DNA from 2 places in the Bacillus luti genome. Region 2 is predicted to be linked to the other one. Evidence: riboswitches for the same ligand, from Rfam matches in the RefSeq annotation. Region 2 holds a riboswitch; the other holds the start of a gene.
What was found. A riboswitch is a leader RNA that binds a small molecule or an ion and turns the genes downstream of it on or off. The one in region 2 is predicted to bind magnesium.
Positions count from the first base shown of each region.

Region 1: another riboswitch for magnesium. It lies ahead of mgtA (magnesium-translocating P-type ATPase); the one in region 2 lies ahead of EUC40_RS18065 (P-type ATPase actuator domain-containing protein).

Region 1 covers NZ_CP040336.1:1,212,667-1,220,951, reverse strand. Annotated here, with positions in the region: gene rnz (ribonuclease Z) at 355-1,278, opposite strand; gene EUC40_RS06350 (DUF3932 family protein) at 1,468-1,719, shown strand; M-box (ykoK) riboswitch at 1,904-2,071, shown strand; gene mgtA (magnesium-translocating P-type ATPase) at 2,403-5,108, shown strand; gene EUC40_RS06340 (MgtC/SapB family protein) at 5,335-6,036, shown strand; gene EUC40_RS06335 (DNA polymerase IV) at 6,090-7,328, opposite strand; gene EUC40_RS06330 (hypothetical protein) at 7,474-7,674, shown strand; gene EUC40_RS06325 (tripeptidase T) at 7,718-8,285, opposite strand, start outside.
Region 2 covers NZ_CP040336.1:3,571,314-3,579,598, reverse strand. Annotated here, with positions in the region: gene EUC40_RS18100 (sulfurtransferase) at 1-181, shown strand, start outside; RNA gene ssrS (6S RNA) at 298-480, shown strand; RNA gene ssrS (6S RNA) at 502-685, shown strand; gene EUC40_RS18085 (hypothetical protein) at 740-1,189, opposite strand; gene EUC40_RS18080 (hypothetical protein) at 1,273-1,584, shown strand; gene EUC40_RS18075 (glutathionylspermidine synthase family protein) at 1,588-2,826, shown strand; gene EUC40_RS18070 (DUF350 domain-containing protein) at 2,819-3,205, shown strand; M-box (ykoK) riboswitch at 3,312-3,475, shown strand; gene EUC40_RS18065 (P-type ATPase actuator domain-containing protein) at 3,822-4,547, shown strand; gene EUC40_RS18060 (5'-3' exonuclease) at 4,676-5,542, shown strand; gene EUC40_RS18055 (FbpB family small basic protein) at 5,877-6,017, shown strand; gene EUC40_RS18050 (DUF7507 domain-containing protein) at 6,091-8,285, opposite strand, start outside.

The sequences.
Region 1 (8,285 bases), 2.4 Mb from region 2:
ACTATGCCTTCTAGACTACCCACTGATTGTCCAACCTCTTTTAAAAATGGTATTTCAAATAAATTATAATGTGCCCTCATTATAGCTTGTTTTTTATAAAACGCTTACTTTTATTGAATTTTAAAATTTCTGAATAAAAATCTTATTTTCTCATTTGTATTACTTGTACGTACATCTTCTTGTGTAACAGTTTTTCTAAACAATCGGTATTTCGTATTTTTACCCTATATATTCAAGGCATTATAAACTTCTGTATTATACAAGTATAACTATAAAATGATAACAGTTTCTTACTCATTTTTTTGAAAATAAAAAAATGGTAAACATAAGTCACCATTTTTTTTATTGAAATTATTATCTTCCTACTGGGAATGATTTCAAATCCGCTGCTATTTCCGTATTAGAAAATACTTCCCTTGCTTCTTCCAATAATTTCTTATATGTATCGCCTTGATAACGAGAACTAATATGAGTCAATATTAATCGTTTCGCATTTGCTTGAAGTGCAATACTCGCAGCCTGCTTAGATGTAGAATGAAAATAATCATACGCTTGTTGTTCATCTTCTGCTGCGAAAGTTGCCTCATGAACAAGTACATCGGCGTCTTGTGCTAGCTCTCTACTTGCTTCGCAATATCGTGTATCACCTAAAATGGTAATAATTCTCCCTTTTTGAGACGGACCGATAAAATCTTTTCCATTTAGCATTGTCCCATTCTCTAATTCAACTACTTCCCCATCTTTTAAACGTTTAAAAATTGGACCTGGTTTCACACCCATTTCTAAGAGCTTATCGACTAAAAGTGCTCCCTGTATATCTTTCTCTACAATACGGTATCCGAGACATTCAATGCCATGCGACAATCTTTTCGTTTCTACATAGAACTCATTATCTTCAAACACGGTGCCTTCTTCCTCTATCTCAACAACTTCAAGTGGATATTTGACATGTGTTGTACTTACCGATAATGCTACTTCAATAAATTGTTTAATTCCTTTTGGTCCATATACCGTTAATGGTGTAGTCCCTCCTTGAAACGAACGACTACCTAATAAACCAGGCAATCCAAAAATATGATCACCATGTAAATGGGTAATAAATATTTTTTCAATGCGGCGTGGGCGTACAGATGTATGTAATATTTGATGTTGTGTCGCCTCGCCACAGTCAAATAACCAAGTCTGTCCTCGTTCTTCTAACAACTGCAAAGCAATTGCTGAAACATTCCTTCCTTTTGAAGGAACACCTGCACCAGTTCCTAAAAATACAAATTCCACTTTCTTTCCTCCAGCTCTTTATATAATCTATCTCTCATCTTACGGAATGTTATTTCAAATGGCAAATTGAATTTACATAACCAATCATCTAGACAACTATATAACACGAACATTATGATCAAAAAACTTAGTAATTGTTCGTGTTTTATGCTAAAATAAATATACTACATTTTAAGGGAGCGTTTTATTATGAAAGAAGTATTTCGTTTACAAACTGATTTTTCATCTTCATTTGATCGCTGGGTAAGTTCTTTCGTGTCTGATCACCCAGCACAATTAGAATGGACGACTTTAAAAGAATTAATCCATGAATATACAACATCCCATACAAATGAGACGTTGCCAACTTATATTTCTTCAGCTTTAACATATTACGCACAACGCGTTTCAACAACAAATCGTTCAGAGATTGTTATTTTTGAAAATGCTACAATCTCATAATCTATAATAAAAAGCACTGTAATCAGTGCTTTTTATTTATGCTCATTACAGTATTTATTTTCCAACTTCATTTCAAAAAACTCCTCTTATTTCCTACTATATAGCCACCATAAACCTGTTTGATTTTTCAAAAAATATATTGACACTATAAAATTTCAGTGCTAACATTCAACATGTAATTGAATACGGTCTCTGTTAGGTGAGGCTCCTGTATAGAGAAACGCTGCTGCCCAAAAATGTCGAGAGACGCCAATGGGTCAACAGGAAAGGTCGGAATGAAGGCCTTTTTTAACGTAGCTGGTTTCAGTACCTATGCTATACAGTGCTAAAACTCAACGAGGGAGAGGTGCGTGAATTTTGTCATACACAAAAACTGTTTTTATCTATGTTTACTAACAGTATTTGTTGTGGACTCTTTTAACTGCGAATTTAGACCTTTACTCGTTTTGAGTAAAGGTCTTTTTACGTATATATGCACCTTACTATGAAACAAACATAGCATATTCAGAAACTACTAAATTGTACGGAGGTGAGGAACAGTTGGCAATTGATGATTCGGCCCAGATACCCATATGTTTTACGTTAATATTTCACCATGTAGGTAGGAAAGAAACTGTTCCTCCTAATTTTAAATAGTCGAGTAACAGCTTGTTTCCTCCTTCATGAAAAAGGAGGAACTACCAATGTTAAATTTACAAAAACAAGAAACAAAGCATTCATACGATCAAGATTGTATGAAAACAAATAATGGATTACTGGTGGAAATCGCAACACAAGATGTAAACAACACTTTACAAATTTTAGAAACAACAGAAGATGGACTCTCTAAACTAGAAGCGTCTCGTAGACTTTCTTTATATGGACCGAATGAAATCGCTCATAATAAAACATCGCCTTGGTACGTTCAATTTCTATTAGCATTTAAAAATCCGTTTATTTTTGTTTTATTAGCTCTAGGTGCACTCTCTTTTTTCACAGATGACATACAAGGAACCCTTGTTGTATCTGTGATGGTAATGCTAAGTGCGACGATTCGCTTTTTACAAGAATTTCGTTCCCAAAAAGCTGCGGATCAGTTAAAAGCAATGGTTCGAACAACGGCGAGCGTCTTTAGAATAGATGGATTTTTACACGAAACAAAACACCTAATGAATTTAAAGCAAAATGATACAACGGAAATTCCAATTGAAGAACTTGTACCTGGCGATATTATTTCACTTTCAGCCGGTGATATCGTTCCGGCTGATGTGCGTATTGTATCGGCTAAAGACTTATTTGTAAATCAATCTTCTTTAACAGGCGAAGCACTTCCAGTTGAAAAATACGAAAACTGCTACCATACAGAAAATAAACATCTATTACCGAAAAGCACGAAAAAAAATTACAATCCACTCGAAATGGAAAACCTTTGCTTCATGGGGACAAATATTGTAAGTGGTAGCGCAAAAGCTGTTGTCATCTCAACAAGTACCGATACGTATTTCGGCTCTTTAGCAAATAAAGTAATCGGTAAGCGCGTAGAAACAAGCTTTGATAAAGGTGTAAATAAAGTAAGCTGGCTCTTAATTACATTCATGCTTATCATGGCACCTATCGTTCTTCTCATTAACGGATTCACAAAAGGGGATTGGCAAGAGGCTTTCTTCTTCGCTATCGCTATTGCTGTTGGTCTCACACCTGAAATGTTACCAATGATTGTAACTGCTAATTTAGCTAAAGGTGCGGTTAACATGTCTAAGCAAAAAGTAATTGTCAAACAGCTAAATTCTATTCAAAATTTAGGGGCTATGAATATTCTTTGTACAGATAAAACGGGAACTTTAACAGAAGATAAAGTTGTACTTGTCAGGCACTTAGATCCTAACGGTAATACATGTAATCGTGTATTGTACTTTGCCTATTTAAATAGCTTCTATCAAACAGGATTGAAAAATTTAATAGATAAAGCCGTTATGAAACATACAGAAGAAAACCAAAAATTTGATCCATCCGTTTTTCAAAAACTAGATGAAATTCCATTTGATTTTGCGCGTCGGCGTATGTCTGTCATTGTGAAAAACAATTCAGGTGAACATACAATGGTTTGTAAAGGGGCAGTAGAAGAAATTTTATCTATTTGCAACTACACTGAAGTAGATGGCAAAATTGTTTCTCTTAGCGATGACATGTGCTTAAATGTAAAACAACTAAGTGAGACATTGAATAGTGAAGGTATGCGTGTTATTGCTGTAGCTTATAAAAAAGATAGACCAACAAATAATAAAGAATACGTCGTACAAGATGAAAATGATATGATTCTCGCTGGATATATTGGCTTTTTAGATCCACCGAAACCATCTGCATCTGCGGCAATTCAAGCATTACAAAAACATGGTGTACAAGTAAAAATTTTAACTGGCGATAACGAAATCGTGACAAAAAAAGTTTGTAAAGAAGTTGGATTAAGTATCGGCGAGCCTGTTCTTGGTTACGAAATCGATGCTTTACCTGATAAAGCATTAGCAAAACTAGCCGAAGAAACAACTGTATTTGCTAAACTAAATCCAATGCAAAAATCTCGCATTATACGAGTATTACAAGGAAACGGACACACTGTAGGTTATATGGGAGATGGCATTAACGATGCCGTAGCTTTGCGTGAGGCTGATGTTGGAATATGTGTTGACACTGCAACTGATATCGCAAAAGAATCTTCCGATATTATTCTACTTGAAAAAAGTTTAATGATATTAGAAGCGGGTATTTTAGAAGGACGCACTACATTCGGGAATATTTTGAAATATATTAAAATGACAGCAAGCTCTAACTTCGGAAATGTATTTAGTGTGTTAGTAGCAAGTGCCTTCATTCCCTTCTTGCCGATGCTTGCCATTCACCTTTTAATTCAAAACTTGCTTTATGATATTTCACAACTGTCTATTCCATGGGACAAAATGGATAAAGAGTTTTTAGAAAAACCAAGAAAATGGGATACCGCAAACTTACGGAACTTCATTATTTGCATCGGTCCCATTAGTTCCATATTTGACATTATCACATATGTAGTTATGTGGAACGTCTTCGGTGCAAATACAGCTAGCGAACAATCATTATTCCAATCCGGGTGGTTTGTCGTTGGATTACTAACACAAACTTTAATTGTTCATATGATAAGAACACAGAAAATTCCATTCATTCAAAGTACTGCATCTGCACCGGTTCTTTTATTAACCGCTTGTATTATGGCAATTGGCATTTACATTCCATTCTCACCACTCGGAGCAGCCGTTGGATTACAAGCATTACCACTTAGCTATTTCCCTTGGTTAGTAGGAATACTATTAGGCTATGCTTTCTTAACACAGCTCCTAAAAAAAGTTTATATTAAAAAGTTTCATAGCTGGTTATAAAGTGAAGCTTTAATCAGTGGGGGGGTTTTTCATCCCCACTGATTATTAGCCCACACCAATCGGGCTTTTATGGGCAGTTGTTCCCCTCCTAACTGCTTTATTTTCGCTTAATTTTGAGGTAGGGATCTTACTGCCCGTTAATGCGGGATAAAGATGAGAATGAGCGGGTACTACCCGCTCATTCTCAAAAACATAACTTGGACTTATATGTATGGAGGTGACCATGATGGTATGGTATGACATTATATTAAGATTATTTATTGCAATTATTGTAGGTGCTTGCATCGGAATGGAACGGCAATGGAGACACAGGATGGCTGGATTAAGGACAAATGCTCTCGTATCACTTGGTGCCTGTATATTTGTTTTATTATCCGTCATGCTTGATCACGATGCTAGCCCCTCACGTATTGCCGCTCAAGTCGTCAGTGGGATTGGTTTTTTAGGAGGCGGCGTTATTATCCGCGATGGCTTTAGTATTAGAGGACTTAATACTGCGGCTACCCTATGGTGTGCAGCCGCTGTTGGTACTCTTACAGGTGCTGGTTTTCTCGTTGCAGCTATATTAGGTGCAGCCGGCGTTTTATTAGCAAATATACTCCTTCGCCCAATCGCTCTCTTTATGAATAAGAAATCAAAAGAAGAATCACCTGAACAAACAAACTACTTCCTTTCTCTTACTTGTTCAGAAGAAAATGAAGCACATATTCGTTTTTTACTTATGCATATGGTAAGTTCAGAAGGTCTCGGTTTAAAAGAATTGTATAGTGAAGATGTAGACTCTAATCAAAAAGTGTATATACAAGCTACATTACATTGCAAGACAAATGCAGCTGTCTTAATTGAAAAGATAGTAAGTAGAATGCTATTAGAGTCTGGTGTTACTGCAGCTGGATGGAAGACCTCATTAGATTTAGAAGCGAGTTAACCCGTAAAAAAAGGGGACATGAGTAAAAGAAAGCTTTATATTCGTGTCACCTTCTACATAAACTTATTTTCTAACTTTTGCTGAAACGACTTCTCTTGCTTACGTAATAGTTGACTACCTCGTTGTAAAAGAGGCATTCCATATTTATCATTAATTTGATCGATGACAGCAAGTAGCGGCTCTTCTTTCGCATCTTCTTCAAATGAAAACAGATCTAATTGTTTCACTGATTCTGTCTTCCACTCTATTTCAGTAGCTGTAACACCTAGTAAACGAACGGAATCTCCATCCCAATGTTGCTTCCATAAACGAGATGCTGCCTGAAAAATATCTCGTTCTTCCCAAATTGCATTTTTCAATTGCTTACTCCGTGTTACTGTCCGCCTATCATGGTATTTAATCATAATTTGAATATTATAGCTGACAAGAGTTCGCTTTTGTAATCTTTTACTTACTGATTTTGATAACCGTTCTAACATATCAAGTAACTCTTTCTCTTCATCCATATCCTTTGAAAAAGTCATCGAATTGCCGACACTTTTATGCTGTCCCATTTGACTGGGATCAACTTCTCTATCATCCGTACCTTTCGCACGCTTTTGTAAATCAACACCATGCTTGCCGATTTTAGCACGAATGATATGCTCATCTCCCTTTGCCAACTGTTCAATTGTATGTATATGAATTTCATTTAATTTTTCAGCTGTTTTTTCGCCAATCCCATGCATCGCTTCCACGGGAAGTGGCCAAATCATTTCTGGAATATTACGTTTTCGAAGTACGGTAATACCTAGAGGCTTTTTCATATCAGAAGCTGTTTTTGCTAAAAACAGGTTTGGAGCAATTCCGATACTACAAGGGAGCTGCAACTCTGTTAATAGTGCTTGTTGAATCATCTTTGCTATTTCAAGAGGTGAACCAAGTGCGTAGCAATCTGTAATATCTAAATACCCTTCATCTATAGAGACTGGTTGTATTTTTTCTGTAAAACGGGAAAGTATTTGAAACATTTGAAATGAAGCTTCGCGATATAATGTGAAATTAGGACGTCTTACAACTAATTTCGGGCATAATCTTTTCGCTTCCCAAAGAGGCATCGTCGTACGTATTCCATATTCTCTCGCTTCATAACTACATGTTATGATGATTCCTTTTCTCTCTTTCTCATTTCCAGCAACCGCTAGTGGTTTCCCTTGTAATGATGGGTCGTGAGCAATTTCAACAGATGCGAAAAAACAATTCATATCTACATGCAAAATTACACGACCATTTTTCGGATACATTTCTCGCATACTACTCACTCCCTAATCAGAACGTTCGTTCTTTTTATTATATCAAATTTTATACAATAGTAATAATAATTACTTGTTCTTTTCCATTATATTTTTTGTTATAATTTATATAAAATGGTTTTAATTGTAAAGGAGAGTGATTATTATGAAATCAACTAATAAACTCAATTATACGTTTCTCGTAATTATACTAATCATCGTAATCAATTATTTACTACTTCCTATTTTTGATATTAACATAGCTGGATTCTTCCCTCGCCTAGTTCATATAGTAACAACTTATATATTGCCATGGATTTTCTTATATTGGCTTATACGTCTTGTCAAAGCAATTGAATCAAAATAAAAAGCGTGTAAATCACAATTGATTTACACGCTTTCTCTATACATTATTTTGCTACTTCTTCAATAATTGCAACAACTAATTCTGCCGTTTTTGCTAATTCTTCAACAGGAATCTTCTCATTTGTTGTATGAATTTCTTCGTAACCAACTGCTAAGTTAACTGTTGGGATACCGTGTCCAGCAATTACGTTTGCATCACTTCCGCCGCCACTTTGGTGTAGAGAAGGTGTACGACCAATATTTGCAGCTGCACGTTTTGCAACTTCTACAACGTGGTCGCCATCAGCAAATTTAAAACCTGGGTACATAACGTTTACTTCAACGTCTGCTTGACCACCCATTTCTTTTGCAGTCGTTTCAAATGCTTCTTTCATTTTCGCAACTTGTACTTCCATTTTCTCATTAATTAAAGAACGAGCTTCTGCAAAGATTTGTACGTGATCGCAAACGATATTCGTTTGTGTACCACCTTCAAAACGGCCAATATTTGCAGTTGTTTCAGAATCAATACGACCAAGTGGCATTTTTGCAATTGCTTTCGCAGCGATAGTAATTGCAGATACACCTTTTTCTGGAGCTACACCAGCGTGAGCTGTTTTCCCACGAATAATT
Region 2 (8,285 bases):
TCGATTCCAAAACCTTTCGAAAGATAAGGAAACAATAGTGTATTGTGGTTCTGGCGTTACAGCGTGCCCCAATATCCTTGCACTGAAAGTAGCTGGATTCAAAAATGTGAAATTGTATGCAGGTAGCTGGAGTGATTGGATTTCTTATCCAGAAAATCAAATTGCAAAAGAAGAAGATTAATCACTTGCATGCGAAAAAAATTTGTATTAAAATAAGGTCACAAGCAAGAGATTGCTCGAAAAAGATTGTATTTTACACATTGGAAACAATGTGATAATATAACGACAAGTAAATAATACATCCTGCGGTGTACGTAACTTATTTATGTCTAAAACCGATGTTAGTTATACGGAAGCTCAATATTTAGCGACCATCATCAAGCCTTCCTTGTGGAGGAAGATGTACGGTAACTGTGAGGGCATCCACCTGCGAGTAGCGGGTTTTTGGACATTTACGAGGAGCGGCACGTGCGGGGGTCTTATTTCAACTAAACTTATATACAATTCCTACGGTGTACGTAGCTTATGCATGTCTTAAACCAATAAGTTTAATACGGAAGTTCAATATTTAAATGTAGCTAACAGGCCATCTTTTTAAGAGGGAAGTTACAAACATTTGTGAGAGCATCCACCTGTGAGAGCAGGTTTATGGACATCTAGAGAGAACGGCATATGTGGGGCTATATAAAAACCTTACGTTTTATACGTAAGGTTTTTTTGTTGCATAAAAATGTCGATATTATCTGGATTCACCTGTGAAGTTTCCATAATAAATATAGCACTTTCTGTCTTCATCGATCTCTCTTGAATCTAAGGCGAACTCCATATGTATGCCGTCTCGCTGAATATATATAATATCTGAATGAAGGGATGGTAAAAGTTCTTCATAGTTCCATACATCTTTACTATCAACTATGCTTGAGCTCGTTTCTCTGAGCTCTCTAATTTCAAAACCTATATGGGAGTATGTAGGATCTGAAGGATCATTTGCAAAAACTTCTTTTTGAATATATATAACTGCCGTTCCATCTGGATCTACTGAAGTTGCAGTAACAACATATGTATTTTTCTCTTTTATAAAATATTCACAAGTCATGCGTGCGATGATTTCAGAGTTAGAAATATTTGCGTAGTTCCATAAAGCAGGGTACCCGTTTGTTTCATCGTTGAGCCGATATTCTAAGCGCATTCTATCCCTCTTCTTCCTTTTTCTTCTACTTTATCATGGCTTCTTATATAATAGAAATATATTTTATAAAGGGGAGTGCGAAGGTGACAAAAACGAAATGGCTAGTAGGCGGTGTGTTAACGTCTTTAATGACGGGCACCTTATTTGGCTGCGCACAAGATGTTCCCCCCGAACCGAATGATAATAGTTGTTCAGATTGGGATTGGGATGATGAACTTGGGGTATGGCAGTGTGATGATAGTAGTTCAGGTTATCGAGGACATTACTTTTATGGGGGAACATACTATAAAAATAAATCCACTTTCAAAAATTCATCAGCGTTTAAGTCGTATCAATCGTCTGCGGAGTTTAAAGGGGGAATTGGAAGTGGTTCGAAGGGTGGATTCGGAGGATAAAATATGTCGCAATACATAAAGAAACGAAAAGAATTTTATGTGAAATATCCGAATTTTTGGTCGGATTTATATGAGAGTGAGTATAGTTTGTTTCATGTTTTTTCAATAACAGAAAAAGCTGTGAAACAAATACAATTAGCAACTGAACGAATGGGGAAAATATTTTTTAAGACTGCTAGAATTCTTCGGAGTTTATCTGATGAGCAACTTCTAGAGTTTGGTTTTCCACCTGCAAGCCTACCTTTTATTAGAATAAAAGGGCTGTATCCTGAATCTGTTATTTCACGATTTGATTTCGTCTTAACGGGCGATAACCAAATTAAAATGCTTGAATTTAACAGCGATACACCAACTTTTATTATGGAGTGCTTTCAAATGAATGGGGAAATTTGTGAAGAATTAGGCTATGATGATCCAAACTTGGGTCAAGAACGATTACTTTCTTCTGGTGTTACAAAAGCCGTAATGGAAGCAATAAAGGGAATAGACAATCCAAATGTTGTTTTTACAGCACATCACGAACATATAGAGGATTGGAATACGACGGTGTATTTGAGTCAGCTATGCCATGTTGAAAATAAAGTAGTGCCGATGTCAGAACTTAGAATTACAAAGGATGCTTTAGTGGATAGGGATGGAGTGCAGATTGATGTTTTATATCGCCAAACATATCCGATAGAAGATTTAGTTGAGGATCAAGATCCTGAAACAGGAGATTTAGTAGGTGTGGAACTGCTGCAACTTGTAAAAGCGGGAAAGCTTTTTATTATAAATCCTTTGTCAGCATTTTTACTTCAGCCAAAATCAATTCAGTGTCTTATTTGGGGATTAGCAGAAGCAGGGGCTTTTTATACACGTGAGGAACAACAGTGGATTAAAGAATATATGTTACCTACATATTTAGAACCAGATTTATTTTTAGGAAAAGGTTCTTTCGTTCAAAAGCCTTCATTTGGTAGAGAAGGAGACACAATTACGATTCGTGATAAGGAAAAAAATATTATGATTCAAAATGTACATCAAACATATAAATCGTCACTTCCGATATTTCAAAAATATACAGAACTTCCAGTCATATTTTTAGAAACTGAAAAAGGGATGGAGAAATTATCGTATGTGTTTGGTTCGTTTTTAATCGCTGGAAAAGCGAGTAGTATCGGTATTCGCGCTGGGGAAAAAATTACGGGGAATGAATCGTACTATTTACCAATAGGTATGAAAAAGGAGGAAAAAAATGCTTAATTTTTTATTATATTTAGCAGTAACACTCGGACTTTTAGGAATTGGTCTTTTTTTGATGGAAGTGACAACGAAAGTAAAGGAATTTAAGTTAATGGCTCAAGGAAATAAGGCGGTAAGCTATGTGCTTGGAGGAAGATTACTTGGGCTAGCAATTGTTTTATATTCGACAGCAGCTAATTCCATTTCACTGCTTGATATGGTTTCATGGGGAGCAGTTGGGATCTTGGCTCAAATTATTGTCTTTTATTTAGCTGAGTGGCTTACACCACGCTTTAATATAAACAAAAGCCTCGAAGAAGATAATCAAGCAGTCGGCCTTTTTCTTATGTTTTTATCGCTTGCAATTGGGATTGTAATTGCGGGTTGTATAACGTATTAAAAATTTTACGTTAGTTTATATGTAGTTTCATCATCCCTTTCGAAAAAATTATAGGCTACTGTTGACATCTATTTTAAATAAGAGTAACATTTTCTATGTAATGAAAATAAGTCTCTGTTAGGTGAGGCTCCTGTATAGAGAAATGCTACTGCCCAAAAATGTCGAGAGACGCCAATGGGTCAACAGGAATGATCGAATTAAGGTTTTTCTTAACGTAGCTGGTAATGTACCTATGCTATACAGTGCTAAAACTCGACGAGGGAGAGGTCTGTAGATTTCTAATGATATTAGAAATCGCTTATTTGTGTATGTAAAGACCCCTACTCTCTTAAGAGTAGGGGTCTTTTTTGTTACCAATCTATGAGTAATTTCATAGTATAAACTATAAAAATAAACGAGGAGGTGAGGAGCATGTCGAATTCTGACTCGGTTCCGTTACCCATATACTTCAAATCAAAAATATATGATGTAGGCAGGAAACGACTTGTTCCTCCCTCTATATTTATCATAATGTAGCGTTTATTTACATATTTAAGCGCTAAACACTTTCACGATAAAGTGGATAAATTGAGAAACAAAGCGTTTCTTCCTATGTTGTAAAGGAGGAGACGATAATATGTTATATGCAAACAAAACTGTGGGTAACACATCATATAAACTAAGTAAAAAATCAATGAAAGAACAAACAATGCTTCAAAAAAATAAAGATTTATTAATTGAAATCGCAACAAGAGATGTGAAATCTGTATTTGCGTATTTTAAAACAACTCGAGACGGCCTATCCATGAAAGAAGCACAAAAACGTATTCAAGTATACGGTCGAAATGAATTGATTTCAAAAAGAGCACGTATTGCAGAAGTAATGATAAAGCTAAGTGGAATGATTCCAGGTCTTTCAAAACAACATGTGCGTGATGGATTACAATGTGAAAAAATTACTGTGTCTCGAGTAGAATGTTCAAGTGTAACAGGTTTAAATGGTGAATTGAAAATGATGAATTTGCCAGTACAAGAGCTTGTTCCTGGCGATATGATTTTTCTTTCAGAAGGTGATACAGTACCAGCAGATGTACGTATCATTTATGCGAATGATTTATTAGTAAATGAATCTGTGCTAACAGGAAATGATGCAAGTGTTGAGAAATTTGAAAGTTGCTATCATCTTGAGCGTAAGCGATTTATTCCTTTAAAACGAATGAAAGACTACAATCCACTTGAACTTGAAAACGTGTGTTTCAAAGGGACATATATTGTTGGTGGAAATGCAAAGGCTGTAGTTGTTTCGACTGGGAAAAATACGTATGCAGGAATTCTTCATACTTGTTGTAGTAGAACGTCTTAATGTGTAAATGATGCTAAATATACAAAAACAATGTATAATAGACAAAGTTGAACAACGTAGAATGGTAATCTATTTATATAACCTTACGTCATAACGTGGGGTTATTATTTTTTGGTAGGAGAGGGATTATGAAAAAGGTATTATTAGTTGATGGTATGGCACTATTATTTCGTGCTTTTTATGCAACAAGTGTCTACGGACAATTTATGAAACGACAAGATGGTACCCCGACGAACGGGATTCATGGTTATATGAAACATTTATTAACAGCTATGCAAGCAATTGAACCGACACATATCGTAACATGCTGGGATATGGGAAGTACGACATTTAGAACAGAATCGTTCTCAAATTATAAAGCAAATCGTGCAGCGCCGCCAGAAGAATTAATTCCGCAATTTGATTTAGTACAAGAAATGACTGCTAAATTATCTATTCCGGTCATCGGTATGAAAGGATATGAAGCAGATGATTGTATCGGTACGCTTGCAAAACAATACTGCAATGAAGCGGAAGTTTATATTTTAACAGGTGATACAGATTTACTTCAACTTGTTGATAAGAACGTTAAAGTTATGCTCTTGCGTAAAGGAATCGGAAATTACGAGTATTACACACCAGAGAAAATCATGGAAGAAAAAGGTGTGGAACCATGGCAAATCGTTCATGCGAAAGCGTTCATGGGGGATACGAGTGATAATTATCCTGGCGTAAAAGGTATCGGTGAAAAAACAGCGTATAAGCTTATTCAAGAGCACGGAACAGTATCAGCTGTACTAGAAAACGTAGCCTCATTAACGAAAGCACAGCGTACAAAAATTGAGAGTGATTTAGAGAACTTAAATATTTCATTACAATTAGCACAAATTCATTGTGAAGTTCCTATTTCATGTTCACTAGAAGAAGGATTACACACAATGGATGAAGAAAAACTTAGATTCGTTTGTGAAGAAATGAATTGGGGAAGACCTGAAATATTAATAAATATGTTATAAGAAGTAGAAAGGCCGATTAAATATTTTTAATCGGTCTTTCTTTTTTGTTCACAAAGTTGTCAGAAAATAAACGGAATTTTCATATGAAGTTCAAATGGAATTCACAACAATCAATTATTATAAGAACACACAGATAATTCTTTATCTTTTATCCCGCTTTAATGGGCAGTAAGACCCCCGCCTCAAAATTTAGCAAAAGCACAAAATTTAGATGGGGGATCAACTGCCCATAAAAGTCCGATTGGTTCAACTAATAATCAGTGGGGGATGAAGAAAACCCCCACTGATTAAAGTTTCACTTTATATAAACCATCCCCCAAGGAGGAAAATGAAAATGCGAAAAAAAATGAGAAAATCCTTTAAACAATTATTAATAGAAAATAAACAATCCCTACTAACGAATAAGGAAAATATGAAAGAAATTGAAGATCGGATTGAGAAACGACACGTAGCATATAGCGCTACTAGCAATTGAGTATTATCATTTTGTTCGTGAAAAAAGCTTGTAGTTTGGAGAGTATCCAAACTACAAGCTTTTTCTTTTTTGATTACCGCCACCAAATCCAAAAGTAATTTCGTATATTCCGAGGAGTAATGCGTATAAAGCGTTCCCCGTCAAAGAAGCAATTTAAATTTGGAAGTGTTTCATCTGGATTTTCTGGAATAAAGGTGACGACGTTTTCATTACTTGTAATGGTTACGATAATTGGTGGATCTGTAGGAGTGGTTTGAAGTTGTAAAGAAACATTTGCACTGTTTTTAAATTCATTATTAACAGGCGGGTTTATCACTTGTACTGTGAATAACACGATAATTGTTTCATTTGGTTCCAAATGAGTAGCGATTAGGAAACCGACATTCGGATTTGCTAGTGGAGCGTGCTCACCATTAATCATGACAGTTTCATTCATAAATTGTAAATCTGCTGGAATGGTGTCTTGTAAAGAAACGTTTATAAGTGAAATGTTAGAAGTATTTGTAATTTGAACCGTATAATCAAAATATTGATTTAAATAAGCTGAGCTGACAGAAGCATTTTTTATTACTGCTGCAGTAATAAATTGAACTGGTATGCGGACAATATTTGAATTAACGATGAGAGTAATAATTGGATCCTGTGGTGTCAATTGGAAAGCGGCTGTAACTGTTGCAGAATTTATAATTGTACTGTTTGAAGGAATAGAAGTTACAAGAACTTTAAATGTTATCGTTGCTACTGAATCTGCAGGTAAAGAGCCGATATTCATACCAGTGTCTGGACGAATATTAGGGATTTGGGTACCGTTAATTGTTACGCTATTTTCTATAAATGTTGTACCCGCTGGAATGATATCTAAAACGGAAGTATTCATTGTAGGAATTGGAGAATGATTAACTATCTTTAATGTGAATGTAATACTATCTCCTATAACGACGATAGATTTGTCAGCAGTTTTTTCAATGATAACCATTGGGTCAACGATTGTCGTTGTAACAATATTTGTTTGCTTTGTAATTGTAATAGGTGGTTCGTTTGGATCAATGGTAACAGCATAAGAAATAGAGGCATCGTTATTTATTGCGGATTGAAGAGTAGAAGCAGATATTGCGACTTGGAACGTAATAATAACAGCTTTATTTGGAACAAGATTGTCTAACGTAATACCGTTTTCGGGATTTGCATTAGGCTGATTGATTCCGTTAATCGTAACACTACCAGTAACGAAGGTTGTATCTACTGGTACGGTGTCTATGACAAGAAGATCTTCAATCGTTATATTACCGCTATTCGTAATCGTAATTGTATACGTTAAAGTTTGACCAGGTAAGGCATTCGTTACATCAACAGATTTTATGGCAATGACATTATCATTTTGGACAGTAGTTGTGACGGTATTTGTTGTAGTTGTATTCGTAACAGGTGCGCTATTTGGGTTGACTATATAGTTAAAGGTAGTAATTGCATTGTTGTTGAGTTCATTTGGTGTTGGGATAGAAGTCACAGAAACTTGGAATGAAGCGATAGCATCTCCACCAACAATTATAGTGCCAATTGGTATACCGCTTACTGGATTAACTCCCGGAAGAGTTTCTCCGTTTACAATAACGCTATTTTCTATAAACGTAGTACCTTGAGGAATAGTATCCTGAATAACTACATCATTTGCTGAAACATTACCAGTTTGATTTAGTGTAATCGTATATGTTAACGTATCACCGACTGTTGCAAATGCAAGGTCAACAACTTTATTACTACTCAAATTCGCGTGATTAATTGCTGTTGTGGCAGCAGACGAAATGATAGTTTCGGTAATAGGTGGTCGATTCGGTACCGTGTATTGATATTCAATTGTACTCGTGTTAGAGATTGGATTTGTTTGCGGAATCGAAGTAACCCGTACTTGGAATAGAATAGTTGCTGTCGTATTAGGCGGAATGTTATCAATTGGTATACCGCTAAGTGGATTGTCATTTGGACGAGCGTTTCCATTCACAATAACACTGTTCTCTATAAAGCTCGTATTTGCTGAGATGATATCTGTAACGATAATGTTTTCTACTTGTATATTCCCATTGTTTGTGATGGAAATTGTATAAGGGATGATAGTTTGTAGGTCAGCGTATTGGATAGGTGTAGTTTTGGTCGCAATTACATTGGCAGAAATGACTTCAGTTAAGGTAATATTACTAGTCGATACTTGTTCTTCACTATTTATCGTATAACGAGAAGTTGATTGATTTTGAATGCGACTGCTAGCCGGAA